Regions from separate parts of the Bacillus sp. WC2503 genome, predicted to be linked through region 2. Evidence: predicted binding sites of a transcription regulator. Region 2 holds the regulator's gene; each other region holds the start of a gene.

Region 1 (10,790 bases), 820 kb from region 2:
AGCGTATTTACAGTACTCGTCTCATAGCCTACTACTGGAACATCATATGGTACCGCCATAATGACTTCTGCATTCGTATGCCTGAACTCTAAACGTCCATCCATTTCTAACGGCTCCACACTGCCAAAATAGCTTACTTCTACAGCTTGATCATGCCTTCTTACTTCCCATACATTTTCATGAAGAAGCCATTGTTCTGGAAACTCAACTTGATAACCATCAACAATTTTTTGATCAAACAAGCCATGTTTGTAACGAATCCCACAGCCGTGTCCTGGTAAGTTTAAAGATGCGAGTGAATCAAGAAAACAGGCTGCTAGACGTCCAAGCCCACCATTTCCAAGACCTGCATCTGCTTCCACCTCTTCTAACTCTTGCAAAGAAATCCCAAGCTCCGAAAGGCCCTGCTCACATACATCCCTGATGCCTAAATTTAAAATGTTACTTCCAAGCAAACGTCCAAGTAAAAACTCAATGGATAAGTAATACATTTGCTTTTGCTCTCCAGACCGATAGCTTTCGTTCGTTGCAATCCATTGACTATTCATATACTCACGTACCATGTACCCAAGCGTATTATATTGATCACGAGTTGTAGAGTCTTTGAAACTTTTCCCATACATCGTCTCTAACTTTTCTAGAAAGGCTGATTTGAAACTTTCAACATGAGTAAACATTTTTTCACCACCTACATGTTATTCCATGAGACTTTTATACAATTTCTTATAAGCAAGAGCTGATTTCTCCCAACTATAATCTTCAGTCATCGCTTGTGTTACAAGCTGTTCCCATACCGGCTTATCGTGATAAAATTCAATTGCACGGCGAACCGTATACAACATGTCATGTGCATTGAAGTTCGTAAAACTGAAACCATTTCCTTCTCCTGTTTCTTCATCATAAGATTGTACAGTATCGTTTAATCCACCTGTTTCTCTTACAATCGGAATCGTACCGTACGCTAATGCGATAAGTTGTCCAAGTCCACACGGTTCAAACAGTGACGGCATTAAAAATAGATCGCTTCCCGCATACACTTGATGCGCAAGCTCCTCATTAAATCCGATATATACCTTCACCTTCTCTGGATACTCATATGCCATCCATTCAAAGAACTGCTCGTATTCTGAATCACCGGATCCTAAAATAATACATTGTACATCTTCTTCCATTATTTCACGGAATACAGTACGTACTAAATCAAGACCTTTTTGTTTCGTTAATCTCGTGACCATTGCAATAATTGGTGTATCCTCTTTTTCTGGCAAACCAAAATAACGCTGCAATGCACGTTTATTTTCATTTTTTTCATATAATGACTCTGCATCATACTGAGCTGTAATATACGAGTCCGTTTCTGGGTTATATACGCTCGTGTCAATTCCATTTACAATGCCACTCAGCTTATCATTATATTTTCGTAGCAATCCATCTAATTTCTCACCGAAAAACTCATATTGTATTTCTTCTTTATATGTCGGGCTAACCGCTGTAATTTGATCAGAAGCGATAATACCGCCTTTCATAAAGTTCACATTTCCATAAAACTCTAGCTGCTCACTATGAAAATATTCATCACCAAGCTCTAACAGGTCGTACATCACTTCAGGAGAAAATACACCTTGGAACTGCAGGTTATGAATTGTATATACCGTTTTAATACGCTCATATAATGGGTTGTCTTGATACTTTTCGCGAAGTAAGAAATTAACCATAGCGGTATGCCAATCATGGCTATGAAGAACATCCACTTCAAAATCAAGATGCGGAATACACTCTAAAACTGCCTTCGAAAAATAAGAAAAACGCTCTCCGTCATCATAATGACCGTACAAAGAATCCCTCTTAAAATAATATTCATTGTCTATTAAATAATACGTAATCCCGTCTTGCTCACCTTTTAAAATTCCGCAATATTGATTTCTCCAGCCAAGAGGAACGTTAATTACTTTATGAAGCGTACATCCATCTCTTAATTTTTGCGGAATAAGACTATAATTCGGAAGTATAATACGTACATTCACACCTAATTTTTTAAGCTCTTTTGGGAGCGCACCTGCTACATCAGCTAATCCTCCCGATTTAACAAACGGTACACATTCTGATACTGCAAATAAAATATTCACTTGTTGTCCCACTGCTCGAAAAGCATATATTACTCTTCTTGCAGCTTCCTCCCTTCGAGTTTTCATTTAAATTAAAACTTTAATCAGTGGAGGAAAGCCCCCCACTGATTCTTCAAGAATAACTATTAATCGTACTGTTTTGAATGCTTCCTTTTTCTACAACGTACGGCTCATCGGTGTTTCCTTTTAAAACGACACCGTCACCAATTTTCACGTCTTTATCAATAATAACACCGTCTATTATACAGTTATCTCCAATTTGGCTCTTTTGCATAATAATACTATTACGAACAATTGAACCTTTTCCAATTTTAACAGAACGGGAAACAACACTGTTTTCTACTTCCCCTTCAATAATACTGCCATTTGCAATCATTGTATTTTTCACGACTGCACCCTTTAGGTAACGAGTTGGTGGCTCATCTTTTACTTTCGTAAAAATCGGTGCTTCTTTCTTAAATAATTGCTTCCAAATAGCAGGTTGCAAAATTTCTAAGCTATGTTTATAGTAACTTTCAATCGAGTCAATAATAGCTACATATCCTGTATGCTCATACGTAGCAATATGCAGTGATTTTCCGCGCTTTTCTCTCACTACATCAAATAAACTGTATTGCTCCACATCTTTATATGTCTCAAATAAATCTAACAATAATTGTTTCTTTAACACGTATGTTTGAAGCGAAACCCCTTCATGGCAAACTTCAGTAATATCAGCTGCCGTATGTATATGCCGCTCTAACACCGCCTGGAAATTTAATGCTGTTACGAGATGGCTATTCGTAATAACAACGTATTCTTCTCTGCTTCTTAGAAAATAATCAATATGTCTTCTAAAATGTGCAAAAGATCCAAACTCATCTTGGTCACATTGGCAATTTGGTGGGAATAAAAACAATCCGTCACGTTTTCTATCTAAATCCCACTGTTTCCCTGAACCAACATGGTCCATTAACGAACGGTTTTTATGGCTTGTAAAAACCGCCACACTATGAATATTAGAATTCACCATATTGGAAAGCATGAAATCAATGAGTCGATAACGGCCCCCAAACGGTAGCGCCGCTAGTGAACGATGCCCTGTTACTTTCTGTAAGGAAGTAAAACTTCCCGTTGCATTAATAATTCCTAACATTTTTTCTCCCATTCATTTCATCCCCCTTTTCTATTTCCCTTCAGCAATTAATACTACATCGTCAACATTTTTTTCTGGACGAATGATTGTTCCATCTTCAATAACCATTTCCGATCCAACAATTGCTCTTTCAATCACAACATTTTTCCCAATCTTCGCTCCTGGCATAACGACGGAATCAATAACCATACTACCTTCTTCCACCGTCACCCCTTGGAATAAGACAGAATGCTTCACGTCCCCTTCAATGACGCACCCTTCGTTAATCAGTGATTCTTCCACTTTTGCCTTTTCCGCAATATATTGAGGCGGTTCGTTTGGATTGACAGAATAAATACGCCAGTTACGATCATTTAAATTCAATGATGTTTCATCGCGAAGTAAATCCATATTCGCTTCCCATAAGCTTTTCACTGTTCCAACATCTTTCCAATATCCTTCAAACGGATACGCCATTAGCTTCTTCCCTTCATCTAATAAAAGCGGAAGTACATCTTTTCCGAAATCATTACTAGATTCAGGATTTCTTGCATCCATTTCTAAATACTCTTTCAAAATTGCCCAGTTAAAAATATAGATTCCCATTGATGCAAGATTACTTCTTGGAAATTGCGGTTTCTCTTCAAACTCAACAATTTCCATCTCTTCATTCGTATTCATAATGCCAAAGCGACTCGCTTCATCCCAAGGCACTTCAATAACAGAAATCGAAACGTCCGCTTCTTTCTCAACATGGTAATCTAGCATTTTACTGTAATCCATTTTATAAATATGATCGCCTGATAAAATAAGGACATACTCTGGTTCGTACTGACTTAAATAGTTTAAGTTTTGATAAATGGCACTTGCCGTACCTGTGTACCACTTCACACCTGAAGACTCCGCATAAGGAGGTAATACTGTGACTCCACCGTTTACTCGGTCTAAATCCCAAGCATTGCCGATTCCGATATAATTATGAAGTTCGAGCGGTTGATACTGCGTCAAAATCCCAACCGTTTCAATACCAGAATTCGCACAATTACTTAACGTAAAATCAATAATGCGATATTTACCACCAAATGGAACAGCTGGCTTGGCTAAATTTTTTGTCAATGCACTTAAACGACTACCTTTTCCCCCTGCTAGTAACATTGCTACGCACTTTTGTTTTTGAGCCATCTTGTTTTTTGCTCCCCTTTCTAGTCTTCACTGGTCGTAATATGGATACGCCAAATGGTGGAATTGTAATTTCTACATGTGCCTCTTGATTATGGTACGGTTCTAGAGTCGCCTTAAGACGTTTTTTATTCACTTGCCCCGAGCCGCCATATTGCTCCGCATCACTGTTTAAAATCTCGTTATAATACTCGAAATCTGGCACACCTACTTTATAGTTTTCATATGTAGCTTTCGTAAAATTACATACGACAACTAACGCATCTTCTTGTTTATCTCCTTGGCGAATAAACGAGAAAATACTTTGCTCATTATTATTAGCATCAATCCACTGAAATCCTTCAGGTGAATGATCAAGCTGCCAAAGTGGTTTTGAGCGCTTATACAATGCTATGAGCTCTTTAAAGTAATCATGCATATAACGATGCATTTCAAAATCATGTAAATTCCAATCTAAATCTTCAAGGTCTTTCCACTCATCAAACTGCCCAAATTCTCCTCCCATGAAAAGTAATTTCTTTCCTGGATGAGTAAATAAATATCCATATAATAAACGAAGCTGAGCAAACTTATCCCAGTAATCTCCTGGCATTTTATTTAATAACGACTTTTTCCCGTGAACGACTTCATCATGAGAAAGCGGTAATATGAAGTTTTCAGAGTAAGCATATAGTAAAGAGAATGTTATTTTCTCATGAATATACTTCCTGTATTCAGGTGCACACTCCATATATTTCAGCACGTCATTCATCCAGCCCATATTCCATTTGTAATTGAATCCAAGTCCACCTTCATAAGTTGGAGCTGTTACAAGTGGCCAAGCTGTTGAATCTTCTGCTGTCATAAGAAAGTCTTCATCCTCTGCAAATACCGCTTCATTTAACTCTCGTAAAAATGAAACAGCGTGCTCATTACTTTGCTCCTGTCCTTCTTTATTCCAGTACAACATATTCGCAACTGCATCCACCCTGAAACCGTCAATATGGAAATATCTCATCCAAAATAACGCATTTGAAATTAAGAAATTACGTACTTCCCTTTTTCCTAAATCAAAATTGACAGTTCCCCATACTTGGTTTTCTTGTACATCCTTATCTTTATATTCATAAGTCGGTGTCCCATCAAACAAATATAGACCGTGAGCATCTTTACAAAAATGCCCCGGCACCCAATCTAAAATGACACCGATTCCATATTTATGACATTCATCGACAAAATACATCAAATCATGTGGTGTGCCGAATCTACTCGTTGCTGCATAATATCCCGTCCCTTGATATCCCCAAGAACGATCATATGGATGCTCAACAAGCGGCATGATTTCAATATGTGTAAATTGATGTTCCACCACATACGGAATGAGTTCTTCTACCATTTCCCTATAAGAATACAGCGTTCCATCTTCTTTCTTCTTCCAGGAACCGAAATGTAATTCATAAACTGTCATCGCTTCTTTATAAACCGGCTTTTTCTTTTTCTTACGACTCCAGTTTTTATCATTCCATTCGTATCCCTTCATATCAAAAACTACAGATGCCGTATTCGGTCTTACTTCTGCATATACAGCGTACGGATCTGCCTTAAAAATGACGTCACCAGCCATCGTTTCAATCGCATATTTATATATTTCCCTTTCTTCAATATGCGGTATAAACAAGGACCAAATTCCCTCTTCTGTCTCTTGTAGCATCTTATGTTGCTCATAATCCCATTCATTAAAATCGCCAACAACACTCATTGCTTTCGCATGAGGAGCCCATACTGTAAATCGTACCCCTCGCATCTCATCTTCCGTCACAATATGTGCGCCAAAGATGCTATAACTCTCATAGTACTTTTCTGTATGAAACTCATCTCGTTTCACTTTTTCACAATTTATTACACTCAATATGCTCACCTCACTAAGATGACAGAATTTTTTATACTTTAACTATTTCTGCAAAAAACTGTGATATCCTTGTTAATTTATAAAAAATATTCGTTTTTTTCTTAAAAACGTTGGTTTTTCTTCACATTTCCGTGTAAAATATCGAATTTTGACGAATATTCATTGCAAACGCTTCATTTTCCCCTATCTTTTTTACTATCATTTTTTCTCAACCTCTATTTTATTAGGTTTAGCCTATTTTTCATGCTATTTTCTACTTAAAACCGCAGCAAAACAATCTGTCATAAAAAAATATTTCTCAATATTTTTTTGTCATAATTTTATTGAAATGCAAAATTCATCAGCATATACTCGTTCTCAATAAAGAACATTACGCTTTCGTAAATATAATTCATACTAGAATACTGTGTTTACTTTACGAACGTTTCATAAAAAATCATATTAGGGGGCTTTCTTATGTCATTGAAACAAAAAGTAGGAATGGGAGTTGTCACAGCAACGCTTGGCTTATCACTTACATGCGGCGGTGTATTCGCCTACTTCAGTGATTCTGAAACATCTAGTAACTCATTTCAAGCTGGAACACTAGATCTTTCTATTAATCCAAGTGTAATCGTTGATGTGAAAGATTTAAAGCCAGGTGACTTTATTGAAAAAAATTTCACGCTTGAAAATAAAGGGTCATTGGATATTGCAAAAGTAGCACTTGAAACATCCTATGAAGTTACAGATGCAAAGCTAAATAATGACGGTGAAGATTTAGGCGACCACATTATCGTAAAGTTTCTAGTGAATGATGGAAAGCCATCGAATCCAAACGATGATCATGAAATTTTGTGGGAAACAAAACTATCAAAATTAAAAACTATGAAACCTGAGGATGTAGCTACATCTTTAGAACGTCATAACTTAATAGACGGTATTACATCTGGTGAAACAGATTATTTACACGTGCTCTTCTCCTTTGAAGACAACGACCAAGATCAAAATAAATTCCAAGGTGATTCCTTACAGCTAAACTGGACATTCCATGCCGAGCAAACAAAAGGCGTGGAGAAATAATTTTTAAAATACAAATTACCGGAGGCCTATAAAGGTTTAAACATTACGCAAGAAGCGAACGGAGTTATGTATTATGACTATTCTCCATACTTGCATAAGTTTTTACCTATTAATGCAGATGGTGACTTTAAAGTTGGCATTACCCCTGAATCCTTTAAAGTAGAAGGACCAATGAACACAGGCGTATATATTTTCGATTATGCAACTGCAGGTCCTGATTATCCAAGCGGTGTAAATAACTATTGGTTTATCCCACAAGGTGCTCAATATGCGAAAACTAGTTATGATAAAAAAGAAGTATACAAAAATGATGAACTTACTGTAACACTAAACGCAAAACACGTAAAACAATTTGTTGCAGGGGAATTTAACGTAAAATTCCTAGAGAAAAATTTCAAATTTGCAAATGCGAAATTGAATCCTGCTTTTGAAAAGCTACTTTCTGAAAAAGGTGTAATCGCAAAAGTGAATGAGCCGAAATTAGAAGCCGGTTCTGTTACAATAGGCGGATCTATCGATGATAAAAACTTCGCCGGATTAGATGGTGATTTCCCGTTCATTGATGTAACTTTCAAAGTAGAAAATGATGAATTTTATGAAGCAAATGCCCAATTAGAATCACCAATTTTTGTTTACTGGAAACAAGGTGAAACAGAACCGAATAGAATGCGTGTACTTCAAGATCAAACATTCTCAGTTATGTCCTTAAACTCACTAGTAGAAGGAAATATTAAACCTGGTGCATTCTTAAATGAACGTGGATATTTAGATGAAAAGCTCGATTATACAAAGCTTGGTGTAAAAGTATATGCAACTGATTCTTACCGTCATAAATTTGAAGGCTCACTAGATAAATACGGATACTTCAAACTGAATGGACTTCCTGTTAATAATCGTGACTATAATTTATACTTAGAAGTACCAGGGCATTTAACAAGCCGTCTAACAACAAAATTAGGTACTGAAAAAGATGGTAAGCTACTTGGCCAATATTATTATGCACGACCTGATGAAAACCTTGCCGGTGATGTAAATGGTGATAAAGTCATTGATATTAAAGATGCTGAAATTATCGCTAGCAACTATGGTAAAAAAGGAGTATCTGTAAAAGGCGGCGACCTTAATAGCGACGGAATTGTCGATGAAAAAGACATTCGTTTCGTTGAAAAGAACTTCTTGAAAAAAGGACCAGATGCATCTAAATCACAAACAGCTGTAGAAAAATCAAAAAGCGGTACACTCGCAGATATTTTAAAGAAATTGGGCTTAACGCCTAAAAAATAATAAAGTGAAACTTTAATCAGTGGGGGGTTTGTTCATCCCCACTGATTATTAGCCCACACCAATCGGGGTCTTACTGCCCGGCAAATAGCGGGATAAAAAAGAGCACTCTACTTTACGTAGAGTGCTCTTTTTCTATAAACGACCCTTATCCAGCAAAAGGGGTATATTGGGGATATACAAGGGAAACCGGAAAAGGAATTTATATTAAATTATATAAGTTCAGAGGTAAGAAGCAGTTTCCCACCTCTGAATTATTTAGCAATTATTATAGTACTGGTGCCATTGTTTCTTTTAATACTTTTACAGAATGAGCGAATTTCACTTTTTCTTCTTCATTTAGCTCAAGTTCTACAATTTCACGTACACCTTCGCGGTTAATTACAGCTGGAACACCTACGTAAGCATCTTTCTCACCGTATTGACCTTCAAGGTATGCAGATACAGTTAATACGCTGTTCTCGTTGTTTAAGATTGCTTTAGTTACACGAAGTAGTGACATACCGATTCCGTAGTAAGTTGCACCTTTACGCTCGATGATATGATAAGCTGCATCACGTACGTTTTCGAAAATTTTATCTAAGTCTTCTTGATTGTACTGTTCGTTGTTAGCTAAGATTGTTTCTAGTTTTTGTACACCGATAGTAGCGTGGCTCCATACTGGAAGTTCAGTATCACCGTGCTCACCAACGATGTAAGCATGAACGTTACGTGGATCTACATCTAAGTAGTCACCTAACATGTAACGGAAACGAGCAGAGTCTAAAGTTGTACCAGAACCGATTACGCGCTCTTTTGGTAGACCAGATTCTTTCCAAGTTACGTAAGTTAAAATGTCAACTGGGTTAGTTGCGATTAAGAAGATTCCATCGAATCCGCTATCCATAATACCGCGAACGATTTGTTTAAAGATCTTTGTATTTTTCTCAACTAAGTCTAAACGAGTTTCACCTGGTTTTTGTGGTAATCCCGCAGTGATAACTACTAAATCTGCATCTTTACAATCTGCATAGCTACCGCTCCAAACTTTTGTTGGTGATGGAGAGAATGGTACCGCATGGCTTAAGTCCATTGCTTCCCCTTCTGCTTTTGCTTCATTAACATCTACAAGTACAAATTCTTCAGCTACACCTTGGTTGATCATTGAGTAAGCGTAACTACAACCTACAGCTCCTGTTCCTACTAATACTACACGATTGATACCTTTTTTCATGTTAATTTCCCCTCTCTATTGTTCACATATATTTTTTTATGATTGTTTAAGTAATTAATTAAAATACTAATTTAATGTTGTTTAACTTCTTTACATTCATATTGTAGCACGTATCATTGTGAATTACTTCACAAATTATGACCTATTTGTGAACTTTTTCACATAGAGTGTAAAGTTATTGGAATAGGTGTGGAATCCATTTCAATGGAGGCGTTTTCTTTAGATTGTGAAAGGGTTTTTCTTATGGTTTTTGTCGATAAGTGAAATTATATCGGCGATTATTAGAATATATCGACCGTAACTCCAAATATATCAGCGATTTTTGCAATATATCGACTTACCGACAAAACTCGACAATAATGACAACATAAAAAGCTGTCTCCAGTAGATTACTTATTGGGAGACAGCTTCTTCTATATATTATTTATTTTCCGCAGTAGCCCCTAAAACAGCAGCTTTTACGTAATTTTGACCGTTTAATTTTTGTAAATCCACAGCCGTTCCCGTCACAACAACACCGATAACTTTTACATCTTGCTCACTTGGTTTTATTTTCTTTCCTTTTAGGTAGTCATATATACGTTCATATTCCTCATAATACTTTCCCTTTTGCTCCAGTCCATTTTGAATTGCTAAAAGAAAATCTTTTTCCGTTCCATTTCCAAATTCAATATCACCTGGTTTTGCTTTAAAACCGTACACATTATAAGCACTTTCGGTCATATCATCAATAGAATATGATTTTTTATCATCATACGTATCTACCCAATACCAAACAGGATGCACCCCTTCTGGAAGTATCTCTTTTATTTCAGACACTTTATACGGTTTATCAAAAGATATAGCCAATTCAGCTACTTTCTTTTCATCTTTTATTTTCTCTATATCATTTATATAACGATTATATGAAGCAAATGGGAGATAAAA
Region 2 (10,790 bases):
AAGTAATTGACGAACTTTCTCTTTGTCCTTCAATCTGTCCTTGATCAAAGCAACGGAAGCATCATTTCTTTCCTTCCCAAGTTTAAATTGACTAAGGTAAACAACATCTGGCTGATTCCATCCACCAATCGAGTCATAATTGAATCCCACAACAAATTTCCAATATGGCATTTGGTTCGACAATGGTTTTTTCGCTAATCCCGTGTTCATTAAGAAAATACTTACAATTTGCATCACTAGAAAATATACAATCACTATTCCCACTAATTTTTTTACGTAGTTAAACGTTTCTTTTTTTCTAAACGGAAGTATCTTATAAATTAATACATAAACAAAAACCGCCAATAAAAAGAAACTTCCTAACGGTCTCATAATATTTCCAATGCTTAACAGTAACCCTGTTAAACCCCAACCGTATTTAGTTGAAAAACCTTTTGTAATTAAAACATACAGTCCTAAAAAAAAGAAAAAGGTAGAAATATATTGATTTGTTAATACAGAGCTATAGATAATATTAGGTATGTAAAACGCGTAAAATATTGCCGCAGTTCTCGCACTGTATTCATTAAAAATGGTTTTACCCATAAAATAAATAATCACGGCAGTACCTACGCTCCAAAAAATATTAAATAACTTCAATATAAACAGATGATTACCAAAAAATTTTATTAATATAGCCTCATAATATGTGAATCCCAATTGGTATGTCCAACTCATATAGTATTCATCTGTAATAAATGCAAAATTACCCTTTACAGCTTGTTGAGCACTTTCATACATTACAGAAAAATCCGAGATAGGTACTGTTTTTTCAAAAATGATCCATAACAACCTAATTGCAAAGGCTGTAACTATGAGAATGAGCAAAAATTGATTAACTGTTAAAAAACGATTTGCTAAAAATGATATTATTCCGAGCACCAAAATAGTTGCTACTATCTCCAGAATTAACACAGCGACCGAAGAATAGGTAGATTTCTCTATTTGAAATGAACTATAAAGTGTAATGATAAACATCGCCAAACCACATACTACTAATATTTTCGAAAAAATGTTTCTACCCAAATTTTCTTTAATCTGCATCATATACCTCACTAACTAGGCTACCGCCATCTTCTCTCATAGACAATAAGAACTAGGAGACTTATTATCTCGACTAAAAAATAAGAAAAATCCCTTTTGACTGTATCATAAATGTTAAAAGAATTATATATTCAATTGGAATTATATTGAATATTATCGTAATAAAAGAAGCTTGAATATTCCCCTCCATTCTCTCTCTAAACTTGCGACCTTCCAGAAACCTTTTATATACATCTTAACAACAAAAAAGACTACCTCCTTTTATCAAGGAAGTAGCCTTCTTCTAATTAACTATTTATACATTGAACAGCTTCACAGAGTGATGCTTATTACATCATTCCGCCCATACCGCCCATGCCCATGCCGCCCATGTCAGGCATTGCTGGTGCATTTGGTTCTGGCTTATCAGCAACTACAGCTTCAGTTGTTAAGAACATAGCTGCAACAGATGCTGCGTTTTGAAGTGCAGAACGAGTTACTTTAGCTGGATCTACGATACCAGACTCAAGCATGTTAACCCATTCGCCAGTAGCTGCGTTGAAACCAACGCCTACTTTTTCGCCTTTTAGACGCTCTACAACTACAGATCCTTCTAGACCAGCGTTGATTGCGATTTGACGAACTGGCTCTTCTAGTGCACGAAGTACGATGTTGATACCTGTTGCTTCGTCGCCTTCAGCTACGATAGAAGCTACTTTCGTGTATACGTTCATAAGTGAAGTACCACCACCTGCAACGATACCTTCTTCTACTGCTGCACGAGTTGAGTTAAGTGCATCTTCAATGCGAAGTTTGCGCTCTTTTAACTCAGTTTCAGTTGCTGCACCTACTTTAATTACTGCTACGCCACCAGCTAATTTAGCAAGACGCTCTTGTAATTTTTCACGATCGAATTCAGAAGTTGTTTCTTCTAATTGCGCACGGATTTGACCGATGCGAGCTTCGATTTGTTGTGTGTTTCCAATACCTTCAACTACAGTTGTGTTTTCTTTCGTTACAACGATTTTACCAGCGCGTCCTAAAGATTCAACTGTAGCAGATTTTAAGTCACGTCCTAATTCTTCAGTGATTACTTCGCCACCAGTTAAGATTGCGATATCTTCTAGCATTGCTTTACGACGGTCACCAAATCCAGGAGCTTTAACAGCCACTACATTGAATGTACCACGAAGTTTGTTCACTACTAATGTAGCTAAAGCTTCGCCTTCTACATCTTCAGCAATGATAAGAAGTGGTTTACCTTGTTGTACCACTTGCTCTAATACTGGTAAGATTTCTTGGATGTTAGAAATCTTTTTGTCAGTAATTAAGATATATGGGTTATCAAGAACAGCTTCCATTTTGTCAGAATCAGTAATCATGTAAGGAGATGCATATCCACGATCAAATTGCATACCTTCTACTACGTCTAATTCCGTTGTGAATCCTTTAGATTCTTCTAAAGTAATAACGCCGTCGTTACCAACGCGCTCCATTGCTTCAGCGATTAATTGACCTACTTCTTCGTCAGCCGCAGAAATAGCAGCTACTTGTGCGATAGAAGATTTACCTTCAATTGGTTTAGAAATCGCTTTTAATTCTTCAATTGCAGCAGTAACAGCTTTTTCGATACCTTTACGAAGACCCATTGGGTTTGCACCAGCTGTTACGTTTTTAAGACCTTCACGAATCATAGCTTGCGCTAATACAGTTGCAGTTGTCGTTCCGTCACCAGCTACATCGTTTGTTTTGCTAGCAACTTCTGCTACTAATTTTGCACCCATGTTTTCGAATGCATCTTCTAATTCGATTTCTTTTGCGATTGTTACACCATCATTTGTAATAAGTGGTGAACCGAATTTTTTCTCAAGTACAACGTTACGACCTTTTGGTCCAAGCGTTACTTTTACTGCGTTTGCAAGAGTGTCGACACCGCGAAGCATCGAACGACGTGCTTCTTCACTAAATTTAATATCTTTTGCCATAATAATTGACCCCCTTGGAATTTTTAAGATTTATATAATTAACCGATAACTGCTAAAATGTCACTTTCACGTAAAATCAAGTAGTCTGTACCTTCGTATTTTACTTCAGTACCTGCATATTTTGAGAAGATGATAAGATCACCTGCTGCTACCTCTAAAGCAACACGCTCACCATTTTCAAGCACTCGACCAGTACCTACTGCAATAACTTTACCCTCTTGTGGTTTTTCTTTTGCAGTGTCTGGTAATACAATACCACTTGCTGTTTTTTCTTCTGCTTGAACAAGCTCAATTACAACGCGATCACCTAATGGCTTTAGCATGAACAATAACCTCCTCATTGTGTTATGTAAATTTTTTATTAGCACTCGAGTCACCCGAGTGCTAACACACTTATAATAATAAATAATCTCAATTTCTTTTGCAAGTAAAAAAATCATAATTTTTTCGCAAATTACTATATATACTCTTCTATATAAAATCCTTCTTCTACTACCTTTACTATATGAATCGTTGTTTCCACTACTCGTATGTTACAATATGAAAGACACCCTAAGTTGTTTTCGCTACACACACAACTTTTTCCTGTCTTCTATTTTAATTTCCAATGCAGATTTACAAAAAAAACATAATTCGAATGAAAGTTTATATCGTAGGTAGCATATTACATGTTATCCTGCCTTATCTCATACACTAGAGTTAGAAAGGATGGTTAAACCATTTGAAGAAACAATATTGGTGGATTATCGTTACATACATTTTAATGCAATTGTCGGGTATTGCCGGATTACCACTTCTTCTGAAAACCGGACTATACGATAATAGAGGATTTACCAACGAGGAAAAGTTTCAACTAATAACCGGACATTGGTCTATTATTAGCTTTTTCATTGCACTATGCGTTGTAATTTGGTTACTTAGAACAGATATTCGTGACAGGCATTTAGATGCAATGCGCTCTTCTGTTCCAGCTACAATCGGGTGGATTTTTATCGGGTTCTTCTTAGCAATCATCTCACAAAGTATTGCAGGTATGATTGAAATGTATCTATTAGGGATTACACCTGGATCTGAGAATACAGACCGACTTATGGACATCGCAAGAACGACACCTTGGTTCCTTATTGTTATATCTATAATCGGACCTATTTTAGAAGAAATCGTATTTAGAAAAATTTTATTTGGTACACTTTATAAGAGATTTAATTTCTTCGTTGCTGCTATTATTAGTTCACTCGTATTCGCAGCGATTCATTTTGATTTTACTCACCTATTGGTATACACTTCTATGGGGCTCGTATTCGCCTTCTTATATGTAAAAACGAAACGCATTATCGTTCCTATAGCAGCCCATGTAGCAATGAATACATTAGTTGCCATTGGACAGATTTTCATGAGCAATGAACAAATTCAAGAAATGATTAAAGAAGCTGAAAAAATGCAAGGCTTTATCGGAGGATTTTTTGTATGAGAAACTCACCATTGTTCATGGCTGCATTGTATTTCCTTCTCGGATGTATCTTTACACGTTTCGCCATTACGAACGTGACAGATACAATCTGGAATATGTGGACAATACTATTTGCAGTTATGGCAACAATTGATTTTAATTTGGCACTTCGCCTTATATTAGTGAAATTCACAAAGAAAAAACAATAATAAAACGCAGAGGTCACCTCCTCTGCGTTTTATTGTGGATAATTCTTTAAAAAGTAAACAAGCGTTTGTAGCTCTACAGCTAAATCAATATGATGAATTCTTATATTCTCTGACACATTTAAGCGTGCTGGTGTGAAGTTTAAAATACCGTGCACGTTTGTTTCTGCCAATCTATCGGCTACAGATTGCGCTACTGTAGCGGGTACTGTTAATATTGCCACTTGTATATCATTTGATAACCTTTCTTCTAATTCATCTAAATGATATACAGGAATACCCCCGATTTCTGTTCCAACTTTCTCTTCACTAACATCAAATGCCATTTCAATTTTTGTATTATTGTTTTTCGTGAAATTATAATGTAAGAAAGCGGTCCCTAAATTACCTACTCCAATAAGCGCTACACGTGTTATATCATCTTGATCGAGTGTTTCACGGAAAAATGATAATAAATAATTTACGTTATATCCATATCCCTTTTTCCCTAATGCTCCAAAGTATGAGAAATCTCTTCGAATAGTTGCGGAATCAACCTTTACCGCTTCACTCAATTCGGCTGATGAAACACGTTGCTTACCAGAAAGAGATAAGTTTTGGATAAATCGATAGTATAGAGGCAATCGTTTAGCAGTGGCTTGCGGAATTTTCTGCTGATCCATATAACCTCTCCTCTCTTCCTATCTTTATTCATATACTTGAATCGAATACAGAAGTTTAGTACTTATGAATTTCCTTGTATAATAAAGAGAAGAAGTATTCTCTCTTTATTTTAAACTATACACTATTTTTAGTATGATTGAGAAATATAAACATGGCAAAGTTAAGAAATTATTTGAGGTGAAAACATTGATTTTATTACAAGTAAACGGGCTTTCAAAATTATACGGTGCCGAAACGATTCTTGCAAACATAAAATTGGAAGTGCAAACGAAAGATCGTATCGCTTTAGTTGGACGAAATGGAGCCGGAAAATCTACATTATTAAAAATTATCGCCGGTGAATTATCTCATGATGGCGGCGAAATTATAAAACCGAAAGATGTCTCAATTGGGTACTTAGCTCAAAATACTGGATTAGAAACATCATTAACAATTTGGGATGAAATGCTAACCGTCTTTACACACCTACAGCAAATGGAGACAAAACTTCGAAGGCTAGAGCAAGAAATGGGAAAAGAAGAAAACTTTTCAAATGCCGCTACATATGAAAAATTATTAGCTGATTATGACCAATTGCAATTAGATTATAAAGATCAAGGCGGCTATCAGTACGAAGCAGATATTCGCTCCATTTTAAGCGGTCTTGGTTTCCCTGTTGAAACGCATCAGACGACAATTTCTACGTTAAGTGGCGGACAAAAAACGAGATTAGCTCTTGGGAAATTATTATTAACGAAACCAGACTTACTTATTTTAGACGAGCCTACAAACCATTTAGACATCGAAACATTAACGTGGCTTGAGCAATACTTACAAGGTTATCCTGGCGCAATTTTAATCGTTTCTCATGACCGTTATTTCTTAGATAAGCTTGTTACACAAGTATATGAAATTTCGAATAAAGAAAGCAGACGATTTGTTGGTAACTACAGTAAATATTTAGACTTAAAATCAGCCCTATACGAACAAGAAATGAAGCGTTACGAAAAGCAACAAGATGAAATCGCTAAACTTGAGGACTTCGTTCAAAAAAATATAGCACGTGCATCTACGACAAAACGTGCACAAAGCCGTCGTAAACAATTAGATAGAATGGAATTATTAACCAGACCATTAGGTGACTCTAAATCAGCCTCATTCCACTTCGATATTGAAAAACAAAGTGGAAATGATGTTTTACAAGTAAAAGATGCAACCATCGGTTATGATGAGGATCCTATTATTGAACATGTAAATATGCGCTTAACTCGGGGAGATAGTGTTGCCTTAGTTGGACCGAATGGAATTGGAAAATCCACATTATTAAAATCCATTGTGAATAAGTTACAGCTATTACATGGAGATGTTGCTTTCGGATCAAATGTATCTGTTGGTTATTATGATCAAGAGCAAGCTAACTTAACATCTTCTAAGCGCGTTTTAAATGAACTATGGGATGAATATCCGCTTCAACCCGAAAAAGAAATTCGCACTATATTAGGTAATTTTTTATTCACAGGGGATGATGTACTAAAACCAGTATCTTCTCTTAGTGGTGGACAAAAGGCCCGATTAGCTCTCGCAAAACTTATGATGCAAAAATCCAATTTATTAATTCTCGATGAGCCAACGAACCATCTTGATTTAAATAGTAAAGAAATTTTGGAGAATGCTTTAATTGATTATCCAGGAACTCTTCTATTCGTTTCACATGACCGCTACTTCATTAATCGCGTAACGACTACAGTTGTCGAATTATCAACAGAAGGTGCGCAAGAGTATTTAGGTGATTACGATTACTATGTGGAGAAGAAAAATGAAATGATTGAACGCGTAGCATTTGAACAACAAGAACAGCAAGAAAATCAGGCACCTGTTCAAAAAACCGTAGCTCAAGAAAAATTAAATTATCTCGAAGAAAAAGAGCGTAAACAATTAGAACGTCAACGCACTCGAAAAATCGAAGAACTAGAACAAAACATCGTAAGCTTAGAAGAAGAAATTGCTACGTTAGAGGATCAGCTTTGCTTACCAGAAATATATGCAGATTATGAAAAGGCTAGTGAGATTACAACGAAAAAACAAACATTACAAGAACAACTTGAAGCCTGTATGGCAGAATGGGAAGAACTGCATATATAAGCTAATTTAAACAAAAAGGATGTCTCATCAGTCGAGGATTTTTGACTAGATGACATCCTTTTTATTTCCCTTTAGAATCAGTTTCGTAGTACATGAAATTATATCGACGATTTTTTGAATGCACATACCTTAACTTAAAATATATAAACAATTCGACAAGAAACATCGTTTTCCCGACAAAGATTGACAATTGCAGCAACCAATATGATAAGAGGAGGATTTTTCAAAAGTTTTTTAGGATATCTTCTCGTTTTTATTTCCCGAAAAAGAATTCATTTAAAGGTCAGACTTCATCCGTTTTATCCACAAGGTTATACACATATCCACCTTTATAAAATAAACATCAAAATAACTTTTCCACATTATCCACATTTAACAAAAAAGTTATTAACAGTTTATATACACAATAAAACCCACATTATCAACAGATAATATGGGTTTTATCCACAAGCTGTGGTTAATTTTGTGTATAACTATGCTTCAATATCTAAGCCTGGGTTTGCATTTAAAGCTAATGTCGCACGTTTTCCTTGTTCGTATGCAATTGTACCTGCAGCTGCAATCATTGCTGCATTGTCTGTGCATAAAGATAACGGCGGGATAATTAGCTCTATATCTTCTTTTCGTGCAAACTCTTCTTCTAGACGTGCACGAAGCCCTTTATTAGCAGCTACTCCACCAGCAAGAAGCAATTGCTTTACATTATACGCTTCTGCTGCACGAGATGCTTTCGTTACAAGTACATCAATTACACTCTCTTGAAAGCTTGCTGCTAAATCTTCCGGTGCAATTTCTATACCACGTTGTTTTGCGTTATGCACAGTGTTGATAACTGCTGATTTCAATCCACTAAAGCTGAAATCATACGAATCGGGTTCTAGCCATGCACGAGGCAAATCAATTGTTGGCTTCCCTTCATGCGCAAGGCGATCAATATGAGGACCACCTGGATACGGCATAGATAGCGTACGAGCTACTTTATCATATGCTTCTCCTGCTGCATCATCTCGCGTTTCACCAATCACTTCAAATGAACCATGTTCTTTCATATAAACAAGTTCTGTATGTCCACCCGATACAACAAGTGATAGTAGTGGGAATTGAACTTCTTTTACTAAACGATTCGCATAAATATGGCCAGCAATATGATGAACACCAACTAGAGGAATATCATGTGCAAAGGCTACCGCCTTCGCTGCATTTACTCCTATTAAAAGTGCTCCTACTAAACCGGGTCCCTCTGTTACAGCAATTGCATCAATATCCTCGAAAGTTATATTCGCTTCTTTTAAAGCTTCTTCTAACACAACTGTAATTTCTTCTACATGGTGACGGGATGCAATCTCTGGTACAACCCCGCCAAAACGCTTATGACTTTCAATTTGTGATGCAACGACGTTCGCAATGATTTCCGTTCCATTTTTAACAACTGCTACTGCTGTTTCATCGCAGCTTGTTTCAATACCAAGTATAATCGTATTTTTTTCCATTATATATTCACCCACATTACAAGACCATCTTCCTGATTGTCTGCATAGTATCGTTTACGAATTCCACCATTTTGAAATCCGTATTTTTTGTATAACTGCTTTGCTACTTCATTTGATACGCGTACTTCAAGCGTCATTGTTTTTACCCCTAGTTCTTTCGCTACGGAAATAACTTCTTTCAATAGGGCATCTCCTAACTTTTGACCTCGGTATTCTGGCAAAATAGCTATATTTGTGATATGTGATTCATCAATAATTATCCACAATCCACAATACCCGATTACAAGGCCATCTTTTTCTAGCACAACATAATGTGCATGTTCATTCATCGTTAATTCACGTTGAAAGGCATCTGCAGTCCAAGGAGTTGAAAAAGATGCTTCTTCAATAGCTACAATTTGAGCGATATCATCGAGTTCCATCTTTCTAAATATCATATCCATCTTCTGCAAGCTCCTACTTGTTTTGACTTTCTAACCACTTTGTTTCAGCTTCAGCTAAACGAAGGTAACTAGGAACAAATGAATGTACATCTTGTTCCTCTTTTTGTAACCCTAAGAAAGCTAACTCACTTGGTCTTGGGTTATTTTTAGTGAAAGGAGCAAATACAGCTTGATTGCCTAAATGTTCTATAATTGTTTCTTTATGCAATTTAACATCGTTACCGATAAATAAAACAGGCTGTCCTTTATCTTTTAACATTTGCAACCAGTCTACAATAAGAATAATTCGATCTTCTTCTATTGAAGTTAACTGCTCTCCTTCATATGTATATAATCCAGTATAAATTTGTCCACGTCTTCCATCAAATAAAGGACAAATTAACCCACTAAAGTTAGCACCGTTTGCAGCTACTACTTCTAAACTTGATACACCTACGATTGGTATTTGAAGTGACCAAGCTAATGTTTTTGCCGCTGTCACACCTATGCGAACTCCTGTATATGATCCAGGTCCAGCAGCCACAACGATTTTAGTTAATTCTTTTGGTTTTACACCACATTCTTTTAATAGTTGCTCTACAGCTGGCATAAGGCGTACAGAATGGTTTTTTGTTAAATTTGTAATGATTTCCCCAATTACGTTTTCTTCCTCAATAAGGGATACACCCATTACGTAATTTGAAGTATCAATTGCTAGTACTTTCATCTTGTAATAGCTCCTCACATAATCTAATATAACGGTCTCCAACTGGCTCGAGTACAATTTTCCTTGTGTCATCTCCAGCATGGAATAAACTAATTTGTAACTTTTCATTCGGTAAATATGCTTCTATCAAATGAGCCCATTCTACTACCGTAATTCCTTCACCATAGAAGTACTCATCAAAACCTAAGTCTTCTTCACTTTCCGCTAAACGATACACGTCCATATGATATAACGGCAATCTTCCTTTATATTCTTTAATAATGTTAAAGGTAGGACTATTTACAACTCTTTTCACGCCAAGACCTTTTGCTAGCCCTTTTGTAAAAGTCGTTTTACCAGCTCCAAGATCTCCTTCTAAAATAATTACATCTTGTGCCCGGGCAAGTTCACCTAGTTTTTCTGATAATCTTTGTGTTTCCTCAGAAGATTTTGTTGTTACTTCATATTTACTCACAGACTTCACCTACTTTACTCACAATGTTCTCTGCTCTTTATTATACAGGTTTTGAATATATAAAAAAGTCCTTAGGAGTTGTCCTAAGGATAGTTTGACTGTCTTTATTAGTTTTTTGTTAAAACAAATAAAAAAATACGAAACAACTTGTTTCGTTCTTTTCTTTATATAAAATGGCGGTCCCGACCGGGGTCGAACCGGCGATCTCCT
Region 3 (10,790 bases), 720 kb from region 2:
AACTTCTGTGTTGGTGCTAACCTTGCAATGATTTTAATGGAAGCACAAGACGACAATTACTTTGAAATTGAGTTGGTTGTGAAAAACTTCCAAGATGCAATGACGAAAATTAAGTACTCTTCTAAGCCAGTTGTAGCAGCTCCATACGGTATGACACTTGGTGGTGGTACAGAAGTTTGCTTACCGGCTGCTAGCATTCAAGCTTCTAGTGAAACGTATATGGGCTTAGTAGAAGTTGGTGTTGGCTTAATCCCTGGCGGAGGCGGTAATAAAGAGCTATACATTAAACACTTAAATAAAATGCCAAACGGTGTAGAGTTTGATCTGCAAAAAGTTGCGAATAAAGTGTTCGAATCTGTAGCGATGGCGAAAGTTTCTACATCAGCACAAGAAGCTGTATCGAACAACTTCTTAGGCGATAAAGACGGTATTAGTGTGAATGGTGATCACTTACTATATGATGCGAAACAGAAAGCACTTGCTTTATATGAAGCTGGCTATAAAGCACCGATTCGTAAAAAGATACCAGTTGTTGGCGAAACAGGATATGCAACTCTTGTACTTGGTGCAGAAGCAATGCATTTATCTGGTTACATTTCTGAACATGATCTTCACATTGCGAAGAAACTTGCATATGTCATTGCGGGCGGAAAAGTGCCGTACGGAACAGAAGTTGATGAGCAGTATTTATTAGATGTAGAACGTGAAGCATTTATTAGCTTAGTAAGTGAGATGAAATCACAAGCAAGAATGCAGCACATGCTTGTAAAAGGAAAGCCATTACGTAACTAATAACGAGGGGAGATATCGTTCATGAGAGAAGCTGTCATTGTTGCGGGAGCAAGAACACCAATTGGAAAAGCAAAGAGGGGTTCATTAAAAACAGTTCGTCCTGACGATCTAGGGGCGTTAGTAGTAAAGGAAACGTTAAAGCGTGCGAATTATGAAGGACCAATAGATGATTTAATTTTCGGTTGTGCGATGCCAGAAGCAGAGCAAGGTTTAAATATGGCTCGTAATATCGGCGGATTAGCAGGGCTTTCTTACGATGTTCCAGCTATTACAATTAACCGTTACTGTTCTTCTGGTTTACAAAGTATCGCTTATGGAGCAGAGCGCATTATGCTTGGACACTCTGAAGCTGTATTATCAGGCGGAGCGGAATCAATGAGCTTAGTTCCGATGATGGGACACGTCGTTCGTCCGAATAGTCGCCTTGTAGAAGCGGCTCCAGAATATTATATGGGCATGGGACATACAGCAGAGCAAGTTGCTGTGAAATATGGAATTTCTCGTGAAGAGCAAGATGCATTTGCAGTAAGAAGTCATCAACGTGCTGCAAAAGCATTAGCGGCAGGGAACTTTGCTGATGAAACAGTATCTGTAGATGTGACGTTACGCTCGGTTGGATCAAACAATAAATTGCAAGAAGAAACAATCATTTTCGCACAAGACGAAGGTGTAAGAGCAGAGACGACGCTAGACATTTTAGGTAAATTACGTCCAGCATTTAACGTTCGCGGTTCTGTAACGGCTGGTAACTCTTCACAAATGAGTGACGGTGCAGCATCTGTACTATTAATGGATCGTGAAAAAGCAGTGAGCGATGGCATGAAGCCACTTGCGAAATTCCGTTCATTTGCAGTAGCTGGCGTACCACCAGAAGTAATGGGAATCGGCCCAATCGCTGCAATTCCAAAAGCGTTAAAACTAGCTGGCTTAGAGCTATCTGATATTGGCTTATTCGAACTAAACGAAGCATTCGCTTCTCAATCGATCCAAGTTATTCGTGAACTTGGTTTAGATGAAGAAAAAGTAAACGTAAACGGTGGTGCAATTGCACTTGGACATCCACTTGGCTGTACAGGAGCAAAACTAACACTATCTCTTATTCACGAAATGAAACGCCGCAACGAACAATTCGGTATCGTAACAATGTGTATCGGCGGCGGAATGGGAGCAGCGGGAGTGTTTGAATTACTATAAAAAAAGTGCAAGCGGCTCGTTCAGAATGTGAGGGGGATGGAGCTTCAGACGTAGAGGCGTTTTTTGCCTCGCAGGAAGAAGCGAAGCCACCGAACATTCTAGCCGCTGGAACTGGATTATAAAAAAAGTGGAAGTGGCTCGCTCAGAACAGGAGGGCGTTGAAAGCCCTGACGAAGAGGCGCTTTTTGCCTCACAGGAAGGGGTGAAACGACCGACTGTTTTAGCCACTGGAACTGGATTATGAAAAAAAGAATGGAAGCAACAAAGGTTTATAAAAAATAAACGGGAGAGCCAGTTTCTTTCAAAAAGAGAGAAGCGGCTCATGAAAATATGAAGGAGGAAATTTTCATGGAAAAAACAGTAGGAAATGCGGTTAAAGGCGGTAGCTTTTTAGTTGATGAGATTACGATTGATCAAGTGTTTACGCCAGAAGATTTTTCATCTGAGCATAAAATGATTGCAAAAACGACAGAGGACTTTATCGTAAATGAAGTTCTTCCAGAGCTTGAATATTTAGAGCAACATGAGTTTGATCGTTCTGTTCGTCTTTTAAAAGAAGCTGGGGAACTTGGTTTATTAGGTGCTGACGTACCAGAAGAGTACGGTGGAATTGGTCTTGATAAAGTAAGCTCAGCGTTAATCGCAGAGAAATTCTCTCGCGCTGGTGGTTTTGCAATTACTCACGGTGCTCACGTAGGTATTGGATCGTTACCGATCGTATTATTCGGTAACGAAGAGCAAAAGAAAAAGTATTTACCATTACTTGCAACTGGTGAAAAATTAGCTGCATACGCATTAACAGAGCCAGGTTCAGGATCTGACGCATTAGGTGCAAAAACAACTGCACGTTTAAATGCAGAAGGTACACATTACGTATTAAATGGTGAAAAACAGTGGATTACAAACTCTGCATTCGCTGACGTATTTATCGTATATGCAAAAATCGATGGAGAGCACTTCTCAGCATTTATCGTAGAGAAAGAATATGCTGGCGTATCTACAAGCCCAGAAGAAAAGAAAATGGGTATTAAATGTTCTTCAACTCGTACGTTAATTTTAGAAGATGCATTAGTACCAAAAGAGAACTTACTTGGTGAAATCGGTAAAGGTCATATTATCGCGTTCAACATTTTAAATATCGGTCGTTATAAATTAGGTGTTGGTACAGTTGGATCTGCGAAACGTGCAGTAGAAATTTCAGCACAATATGCAAACCAACGTCAACAGTTCAAACAACCAATCGCTCGCTTCCCATTAATTCAAGAGAAACTTGCGAATATGGCAGCGAAAACATATGCAGCTGAAAGCTCTGTATATCGTACAGTAGGTTTATTCGAAAGCCGCATGAGCACATTATCTGAAGAAGAAGTGAAAGACGGTAAAGCAGTAGCAGCTTCTATCGCTGAATATGCAATCGAGTGCTCTTTAAATAAAGTATTCGGTTCTGAAGTATTAGACTATACAGTAGATGAAGGTGTTCAAATTCACGGTGGTTACGGATTTATGGCAGAATACGAGATTGAAAGAATGTACCGCGATTCTCGTATTAACCGTATTTTCGAAGGAACGAACGAAATTAACCGCCTAATCGTACCAGGTACGTTCTTACGTAAAGCGATGAAAGGTGAATTACCACTTCTTCAAAAAGCACAAAAATTACAAGAAGAGTTAATGATGATGATGCCAGAAGAAGTAGGCGATGAGCCATTAGCACTTCAAAAATATTTAGTAACTAACGCGAAGAAAATCGGCTTAATGGTAGCTGGATTAGCGGCTCAAAAATACGGTAAAGCATTAGATAAAGAGCAAGAAATTCTTGTGAATATCGCTGACATCGTAAGCAACCTTTATGCAATGGAATCAGCTGTTCTTCGTACAGAAAAAGCAATTAAAACAACTGGTCTTGAAAAGAATAAACAAAAAGTGTTATACACTGAAGTATTCTGCCAAGAAGCATTCAACGAAATCGAAGCAGATGCGAAAGAAACACTTATCGCAGTTGAAAACGGCGACATGCTGCGCATGATGTTATCATCATTACGTAAATTAACTCGTCACACGCCACTTAACGTAATTCCGAAGAAACGTGAAATCGCTGCGAAAATTTTAGAAGATGAGCGTTATACAGTTTAATAGATGAAAAGGAACCAGTGGCCGTTTGGCTGCTGGTTTTTTTATTGATGGATTCTTGAAAAGGGTTGTTTTACATATGTATTTGTAAACAGCTCTTTTTCATGGAGGGATAGGAGATGAAGTTAATAAAAGTAGGAACAGTTCATCAAATCGCATTTTTACCGCGTCTATTTCCGATTAACTGTTACTTTGTCGAAGAAGAAACAGGATTAACGTTAATTGATGCAGCTTTGCCATTTTGTGCAAAGAAGATTTTAGAAGCGGCTCGAAAACTAGGAAAACCGATTACGAATATCGTTATAACACATGCACATGATGACCATGTAGGAGCGCTTGATGCTATAAAACAAGAACTGCCGAATGTTTCGGTCTATATTTCTGAAAGAGATGCTCGTTTACTTGAAGGGGATTTGTCACTGCAACTCGGAGAACCAGGCACGCAAGTAAAAGTGAGTGTGTCAAAAAGGATAAAGACGATTCCAGATATCCTTCTTCAAGAGGGAGATCAAATTGGTTCACTTGTAGCAATTGCAGCCCCAGGCCATACACCGGGATCAATGGCGTTTTTAGACACGAGAAATGATGCGCTCATTGTTGGAGATGCATTTCAAACGAGAGGAGGAGTGGCGGTAGCAGGGCAGTTGATGTGGCTTTTTCCGTTTCCTATGTTTGGTACGTGGGATGCAGAAGTTTCATTAAAAAGCGCTCAGAAATTGCTAGAGTATAAGCCGTCTATATTAGCGACAGGGCATGGGAAGATGATTAAAAATCCGTTAGTGCAAATGCAACGGGCGATTGAAGAAGCGGAAAGGAATTTAACTAGAAAGAGCCTTTAATTGTTTAGAGGCTCTTTTTTGCTAAATGATATTATTTTGTGGGTTTTAAGTATGTGTATATCGCTAATAGGAAACCGAAAAACATAAATATAAAAGGGTCTTGGCTTGGGTTAGGGTCATAGCTATCTTGCACCTTAGTAAGAAAATCATGTGTTTTCATGTTTACCTCTCCTTTTATTCATAAGGTTTAGTATGAAGTGGGGATCATGATGTGGAAGTAAGAAATTTTTATTTTATAATAATATAATTCCTAAAACTATAGAATACAAAGCGTTCATAATATGTAAAATTGCATATTATTCTTTTTGAAATTTTTGTTATATTATCCTTATATTTATATTAAAGGATTTTTGTTAAGGTAATGAAAACAAATGGAGGAATAGTATGAGTAAAACGGTGTTAGAAGCGTATAGTGTGGAAAGGAAAATAGATAATATAACATATAAAAATCTATTTGTAATGATAGCAATCATTTTAGGATTCTTACTTCTAGGAGGGTTATTCCTTGGTTTAGCTTTTGGGATTTATGGTGAGGAAGCGTTGCGTGATAATTTAGAAGGGTACTATTTCCTTTTATTAGATGCAGCTGTTGTTGCTATCGTTTTATTAGCTTATAAACCAGTTCTTCATTTTATTAAATATATTTGGGATTTATCCGTTTTGAAGAATGGGAAGACATATTTATATCTATTAATTGGTTTTATGGTTATTGCATTATCACAATATTTAATGTTACATGTGTTTAGTTTTGAAAGTGCAGCAGAACAACAGAAACAATTAGGGAGCTTAGGACTTCAAAATAGTCTACAAAGTATTATATATGTGTTAAGTGTTGCTATAATTACACCGGTTAAAGAAGAAATTCTATTTCGAGGTATTTTATATCGATTTTTAGAAAAGAAATATAATTTTTTAGTTGGTATCATTATTTCTTCCTTCATTTTTGGAATTCTTCATGGAGGTCTTCTAATTACGGCGACGATTATGGGGATTGTGTTTGCGATGTTATACAAAAAGACGCAATCTATTATACCTAGTATTATTTTACACATTGTATGGAATTTACTTGTGAGTATAAGTATGATTGTATCTCTATAAAATTGAACGAATATTTAGCATAAAAGATGGATGGCCTAGCTATGCATCTTTTATTTTGTTTATAGGTAGGAGAAGTTAATTCATGCATGTATATAATCCAAAAAGAACCAAATACTAATGACGAATGAACAAAGAAAGGCAGGAGTATTCCATGCAAAATTTAACAGAGCTTGAAGTAGAAAACTTACGTCATTTAATCGGTGGACACGCAACAATTATTAACAAGTTGGAGCAGTATGCACAGACGTGTACAGATCCAGAGTTGAAACAAATGCTACAAAAGGATGCGCAAGATGCACGAAATACGAAGCAACAATTAATGACTTTTTTAGGATAGGAGGAAGAGAGAAATGAATGAAAAAGATATGGTAAATGATTATTTAGCAGGATTAAATGCAAGTTTAACAAGTTATGCAAATTATATTGCTCAGTCTGATAATGAACAGTTACACCAAACATTAATTCAAATTCGTAATCAAGATGAAATGCGCCAACGTAATATGTATGAGTACGCAAAGCAAAAGAGTTATTACAAACCGGCAGCACCTGCGAATCCAATGATTGTGCAGCAATTAAAAGGCCAATTAAGTGCGGAATAATGGGATGAAAAAAACGAGCGAATGAAGTCGCTCGTTTTTTTGTTTTGTCCCGTAAAAGCCCAATGGATAAAGGTTGATTGAAGTTTCAATTTATATATGTCAATAAATACATAATAAATATTTTTTCAGTTGTAACAAATATGACGAAAATTAAATATAACAATTCACAAAAAGGACAAAAACTTTGCTCAATATTTCACAAAGTATCCATGGTTTCTATCGTGGGAATCTCTATAATTAAGAGTGTAAAGAACAAAAGAAATAGATTATATGATCAATTAGGAGAGATTGCTATGAAAAGAAATACAAGAAAAATTGCAATTATCGGTACTGGATTAGTTGGATCAAGTTGTGCATATTCCATTGTAAATCAAGGCATTTGCGAAGAGCTATTATTAATTGATATAAATCATGAACGTGCAGTTGGGGAAGCGATGGATTTATCACATTGCATTAACTTTACAAATACAAGAACAAAAGTATATGCAGGAAGCTATGAAGACTGCAAAGATATGGACATCGTTATTATTACAGCGGGACCAGCACCAAAACCTGGACAAAGTCGCTTAGATACTTTAGGAGCGAGTGCGAAAATTATGGAAAGTGTTGTTGGCGGCGTAATGGAAAGTGGATTTGACGGTATTTTCTTACTTGCATCGAACCCAGTTGATATTATTACATATGAAGTGTGGAAATTATCTGGATTACCTAGAAATCGTGTGATCGGTACTGGTACATCACTAGATTCTTCTCGCTTAAGAACAATTTTATCTGAAATGTTACATGTAGATCCTCGTAGTATTCATGGGTATTCATTAGGAGAACATGGTGATTCTCAAATGGTTGCTTGGTCTCACGTAACTGTTGGTGGAAAGCCAATTCTACAAATTTTAGAGGAGCAAAAAGAACGATTTGGTGAAATAGATTTAGATGAAATTGTTGAGAAGACTGCAAAAGCAGGATGGGAAATTTATAAACGAAAAGGTACTACTTATTACGGAATCGGAAATTCTCTAGCGTATATTGCGAGCTCAATCTTTAACGATGATCACCGTGTTATTGCTGTATCAGCCATTTTAGATGGAGAGTACGGTGAGTATGATATTTGTACAGGAGTGCCAGCTATTATTACTAGAGATGGTATGAAAGAAGTTGTAGAACTAAACTTAACAGAGGACGAAGAATCTCGATTCGCAAAATCAAACGATATTTTACGTGATTATATGAAAACAATTGGTTACTAACTTATAGGAGAAGGTGAAACAAATGAAGGAATATATAATGTCTCGTGTATTTAAAGCATCTGCTGGAATCGCACAAGGTATTTTCGTATCCCTCGGAATTGGTTTACTGATCGAAAATATAGGAAGAATTGTTGATATTCCATTACTTATTACAATCGGAGTTGTTGCAAAATCACTTATGGCACCAGCCATTGGTGCCGGCATTGCTTTTATGCTCGGTGCAAACGGTCTTGTTATCTTTTCAGCGATGGTAGCTGGAGCGATTGGTGCCGGATCCATTTCAATTACTGAAGCGGGTCTAATCATTAAAACAGGTGAGCCAATCGGTGCATTATTAACAGCAACTTTAGCTGTATATATCGGTAAACGTTTAAGTGGAAAAACTGCGTTAGATATGATGCTCGTTCCATTTGCGGCCATATTAGGTTCTGGTTTAGTTGGTATTTGGTTATCTCATAATATTACTCCTGTTTTAAATACAGTTGGAGCATTTATTAAAGATAGTTCAGCTGGTAGCCCGTTTATCGCTTCTATCGTCATTGCAGTAGTTTGGGGGCTATTACTTATCTCTCCAGCTTCATCAGCTGCATTAGCGATCGCACTTAGCTTAGATGGCGTTGCAGGTGGTGCAGCTCTAGCAGGATGCGTTGCTCAGTTTATCGGATTCTCTGTAATCTCAGCGAAAGAAAATAATTTAGGTGGCATATTAGCTCAGGCGCTTTGTACTCCGAAAGTACAGTTGCCAAACATTACTAAAAATCCAATGATTCTCGTCCCGACTGTCGTCGCTAGTGCGATAGTCGGCCCAGTATCGGCATTAATTTTCCAATTAGAAGCAGGGAAAGAAATCGCTGGTCTTGGATTAAGTTCTCTTATCGCACCAATTAATTTAATTTCCAGTCAAGGATGGGGAGTTCTTCCAGCTATGGCAATCACTTATATCATCATTCCAGTAGCTGTTTCTTATATACTTTACATTGCTCTTAAAAAAGCAGGTCGTATTCATTCTGGTGATATGACTGTACCGCAATCTTAATTTGAAAATCTCCTTAATAATAGATAAAAGCAGACTGAAGAAGCCACAGTCTGCTTTTTTGTTATGTTACATCTTATGATTTTGTTTTACTGGAATGCGTACTGTTTCTTTTGCTAATAAGAGCTGAACGCCGAAGTATAATATACTCGCGAGCGTCATTCCAGAAACAGCATCTACAAATGCATGTTGCTTCGTAAATAGTGTTGATAAAATGATAAGTGTACCGAAGAAAGTAAGGATATAATATTCAAAAGCATGTTGCTCTCTACGCTTAAAGGCAGCTAACATAATTACAAATGTCGTAAGAACGTGAATGCTAGGGAAACAGTTTACCGGTTGATCAATACTATAAATATAGCGAACTAGTTCAGAAAATACGTCTGTTCCAACGACAGTTGGACGTGGTACAGTTGTCTGCCAAAAATAATAAATAGAAAAACAAGCAAGTTTGCCAAGAATTACACTACTTAAAGTAACGTAATATTGCTTTCGATCAGCAAAGCAGTAATAAATAAGTGCGCCGTATAAGTAAGGAAACCAAAGTAAATAAGGAATAATAAATGCTTTTACAAATGGAATCCAATCATCTACTACAGTTGTGACATCTACTGCGTGAACAGTTGATTTATTTAATACGTCGTAAAGGGGACTTACGAGTACGAGTAGAAGTATATAACTTAACGGAAGAAAAGATGAAAGTTTAAATTTCTTCATGATAATCTCCTATGTTTAGTAATGTAGGTAAATTCAATTGATTATAATATAGAAACGTAAATTGGGCTATCGATTTTACTTACATTTTCTTGAATTAACCTTACGTTTTTGTCACTTGACTTAAAAGAAGGGGAGAGTGCTATATGAAGCGTTTATCGTATTTCTTATTTTTTATATTGATATGCCTAGTGAGTGCTGGGTGTGCAAAGGATAAAGAAGGAGAGAAATTAGAATATAACGGGAGAGCACTCGTAATTGGAGTTGTTGGAGAAAAACCGAAAGATACGTTTAGAAATATAAAGTTTGAAAGTGTAAAGCTAGAAGAGATGCAGGAGAAATCAGCAAAAGTTGATGGTTTTTTCGTTATGAAAGAATATTTTAAAGAGGCATCAAAGGAGCGGTATACGGACTTATTTTTATCGTTAAAGAAGCCAGTGTTTTTTATTGGCTTACAAGATAAACCATACTTAATTTTTACTGAAAAAGATTTAGATTATGACAATGCCCCAAAGGATAGAGCTATGATGTATACGCAAGGATTTGTAAATATGGGAAACCCTGAAGGACAGTATTGGGGTATGGGATTATATAAAGATACGGTTTCCAATCAAAATATTCATAATATGTATATAGTAGTGTTTCAAACAATTTCAGATTATTTAAGTCGATGATGGAGGAGGCCGTAAAAGGGGCTTCTTCTTTTTTGAATAAACGTTTGTTTAAGATGCATGTCCGGTAGGAAGAAATCGATGCAGTTTAAAGGCTCACATAAAAAAATAGGAAATTAATCAAACGTTTGTTTAAGATGTATGTTCGGTAGGAAAGAATTGATGCAGCACAAAGGCTCACATAGAAAAATAGAAAATTAATCAAACGTTTGTTTAAGATATATGTTCGATGCAGAATGAGAGAAGAATCGAAAAAAATTATATATTTATTTTTTTCTTAACAAATGGCGGAAAAATAAGAAAAATTCGCAGGATTATTAAAATTTATCACGAAATAAGTAAAAGTTTAGCGAATAATCGTTTGAAATAATAAAACGTTTTCTATATGATAAAGGTAAAGGTTAGTAAAAAAGTAGGTGAATTTATGACAGTAACATTTTATTCATATCCAAAGTGTGGCACATGTCAAAAGGCAA

What was found. Region 2 encodes Rex, which represses fermentation and respiration genes when NADH is low (regulators of the CRP and FNR family bind a similar motif). Its sites were predicted from a motif close to TTGTGAAATATTTCACAA; they were not measured.
Region 1: ACUN26_RS20960 (L-lactate dehydrogenase) is a predicted target of Rex. The motif match lies at 9,980-9,997, and genes of this name have one in related genera.
Region 3: ACUN26_RS21595 (L-lactate dehydrogenase) is a predicted target of Rex. The motif match lies at 6,837-6,854, and genes of this name have one in related genera.

What each region holds. Positions count from the first base shown of each region.
Region 1 covers NZ_JBQYMD010000001.1:4,063,252-4,074,041, forward strand. The annotation lists gene glgP (glycogen phosphorylase) at 1-677, opposite strand, end outside; gene glgA (glycogen synthase GlgA) at 696-2,126, opposite strand; gene glgD (glucose-1-phosphate adenylyltransferase subunit GlgD) at 2,239-3,273, opposite strand; gene glgC (glucose-1-phosphate adenylyltransferase) at 3,292-4,422, opposite strand; gene glgB (1,4-alpha-glucan branching protein GlgB) at 4,370-6,307, opposite strand; gene ACUN26_RS20950 (CalY family protein) at 6,764-7,369, shown strand; partial or broken gene ACUN26_RS20955 (dockerin type I domain-containing protein) at 7,400-8,653, shown strand; gene ACUN26_RS20960 (L-lactate dehydrogenase) at 8,919-9,863, opposite strand; gene ACUN26_RS20965 (anti sigma factor C-terminal domain-containing protein) at 10,284-10,790, opposite strand, start outside.
Region 2 covers NZ_JBQYMD010000001.1:4,883,241-4,894,030, reverse strand. The annotation lists gene ACUN26_RS25415 (glycosyltransferase family 39 protein) at 1-1,083, opposite strand, end outside; gene groL (chaperonin GroEL) at 1,413-3,047, opposite strand; gene groES (co-chaperone GroES) at 3,086-3,370, opposite strand; gene ACUN26_RS25400 (CPBP family intramembrane glutamic endopeptidase) at 3,769-4,518, shown strand; gene ACUN26_RS25395 (YdiK family protein) at 4,515-4,706, shown strand; gene ACUN26_RS25390 (redox-sensing transcriptional repressor Rex) at 4,736-5,365, opposite strand; gene ACUN26_RS25385 (ABC-F family ATP-binding cassette domain-containing protein) at 5,553-7,487, shown strand; gene tsaD (tRNA (adenosine(37)-N6)-threonylcarbamoyltransferase complex transferase subunit TsaD) at 7,961-8,977, opposite strand; gene rimI (ribosomal protein S18-alanine N-acetyltransferase) at 8,977-9,420, opposite strand; gene tsaB (tRNA (adenosine(37)-N6)-threonylcarbamoyltransferase complex dimerization subunit type 1 TsaB) at 9,434-10,126, opposite strand; gene tsaE (tRNA (adenosine(37)-N6)-threonylcarbamoyltransferase complex ATPase subunit type 1 TsaE) at 10,107-10,580, opposite strand; tRNA gene ACUN26_RS25360 (tRNA-Asp) at 10,755-10,790, opposite strand, start outside.
Region 3 covers NZ_JBQYMD010000001.1:4,161,907-4,172,696, reverse strand. The annotation lists gene ACUN26_RS21630 (3-hydroxyacyl-CoA dehydrogenase/enoyl-CoA hydratase family protein) at 1-792, shown strand, start outside; gene ACUN26_RS21625 (acetyl-CoA C-acetyltransferase) at 814-1,986, shown strand; gene ACUN26_RS21620 (acyl-CoA dehydrogenase family protein) at 2,335-4,119, shown strand; gene ACUN26_RS21615 (MBL fold metallo-hydrolase) at 4,236-4,955, shown strand; gene ACUN26_RS21610 (CPBP family intramembrane glutamic endopeptidase) at 5,340-6,053, shown strand; gene ACUN26_RS21605 (hypothetical protein) at 6,205-6,390, shown strand; gene ACUN26_RS21600 (spore coat protein) at 6,404-6,652, shown strand; gene ACUN26_RS21595 (L-lactate dehydrogenase) at 6,946-7,896, shown strand; gene ACUN26_RS21590 (PTS transporter subunit IIC) at 7,919-8,932, shown strand; gene ACUN26_RS21585 (phosphatase PAP2 family protein) at 8,999-9,646, opposite strand; gene ACUN26_RS21580 (hypothetical protein) at 9,790-10,317, shown strand; gene ACUN26_RS21575 (arsenate reductase family protein) at 10,739-10,790, shown strand, end outside.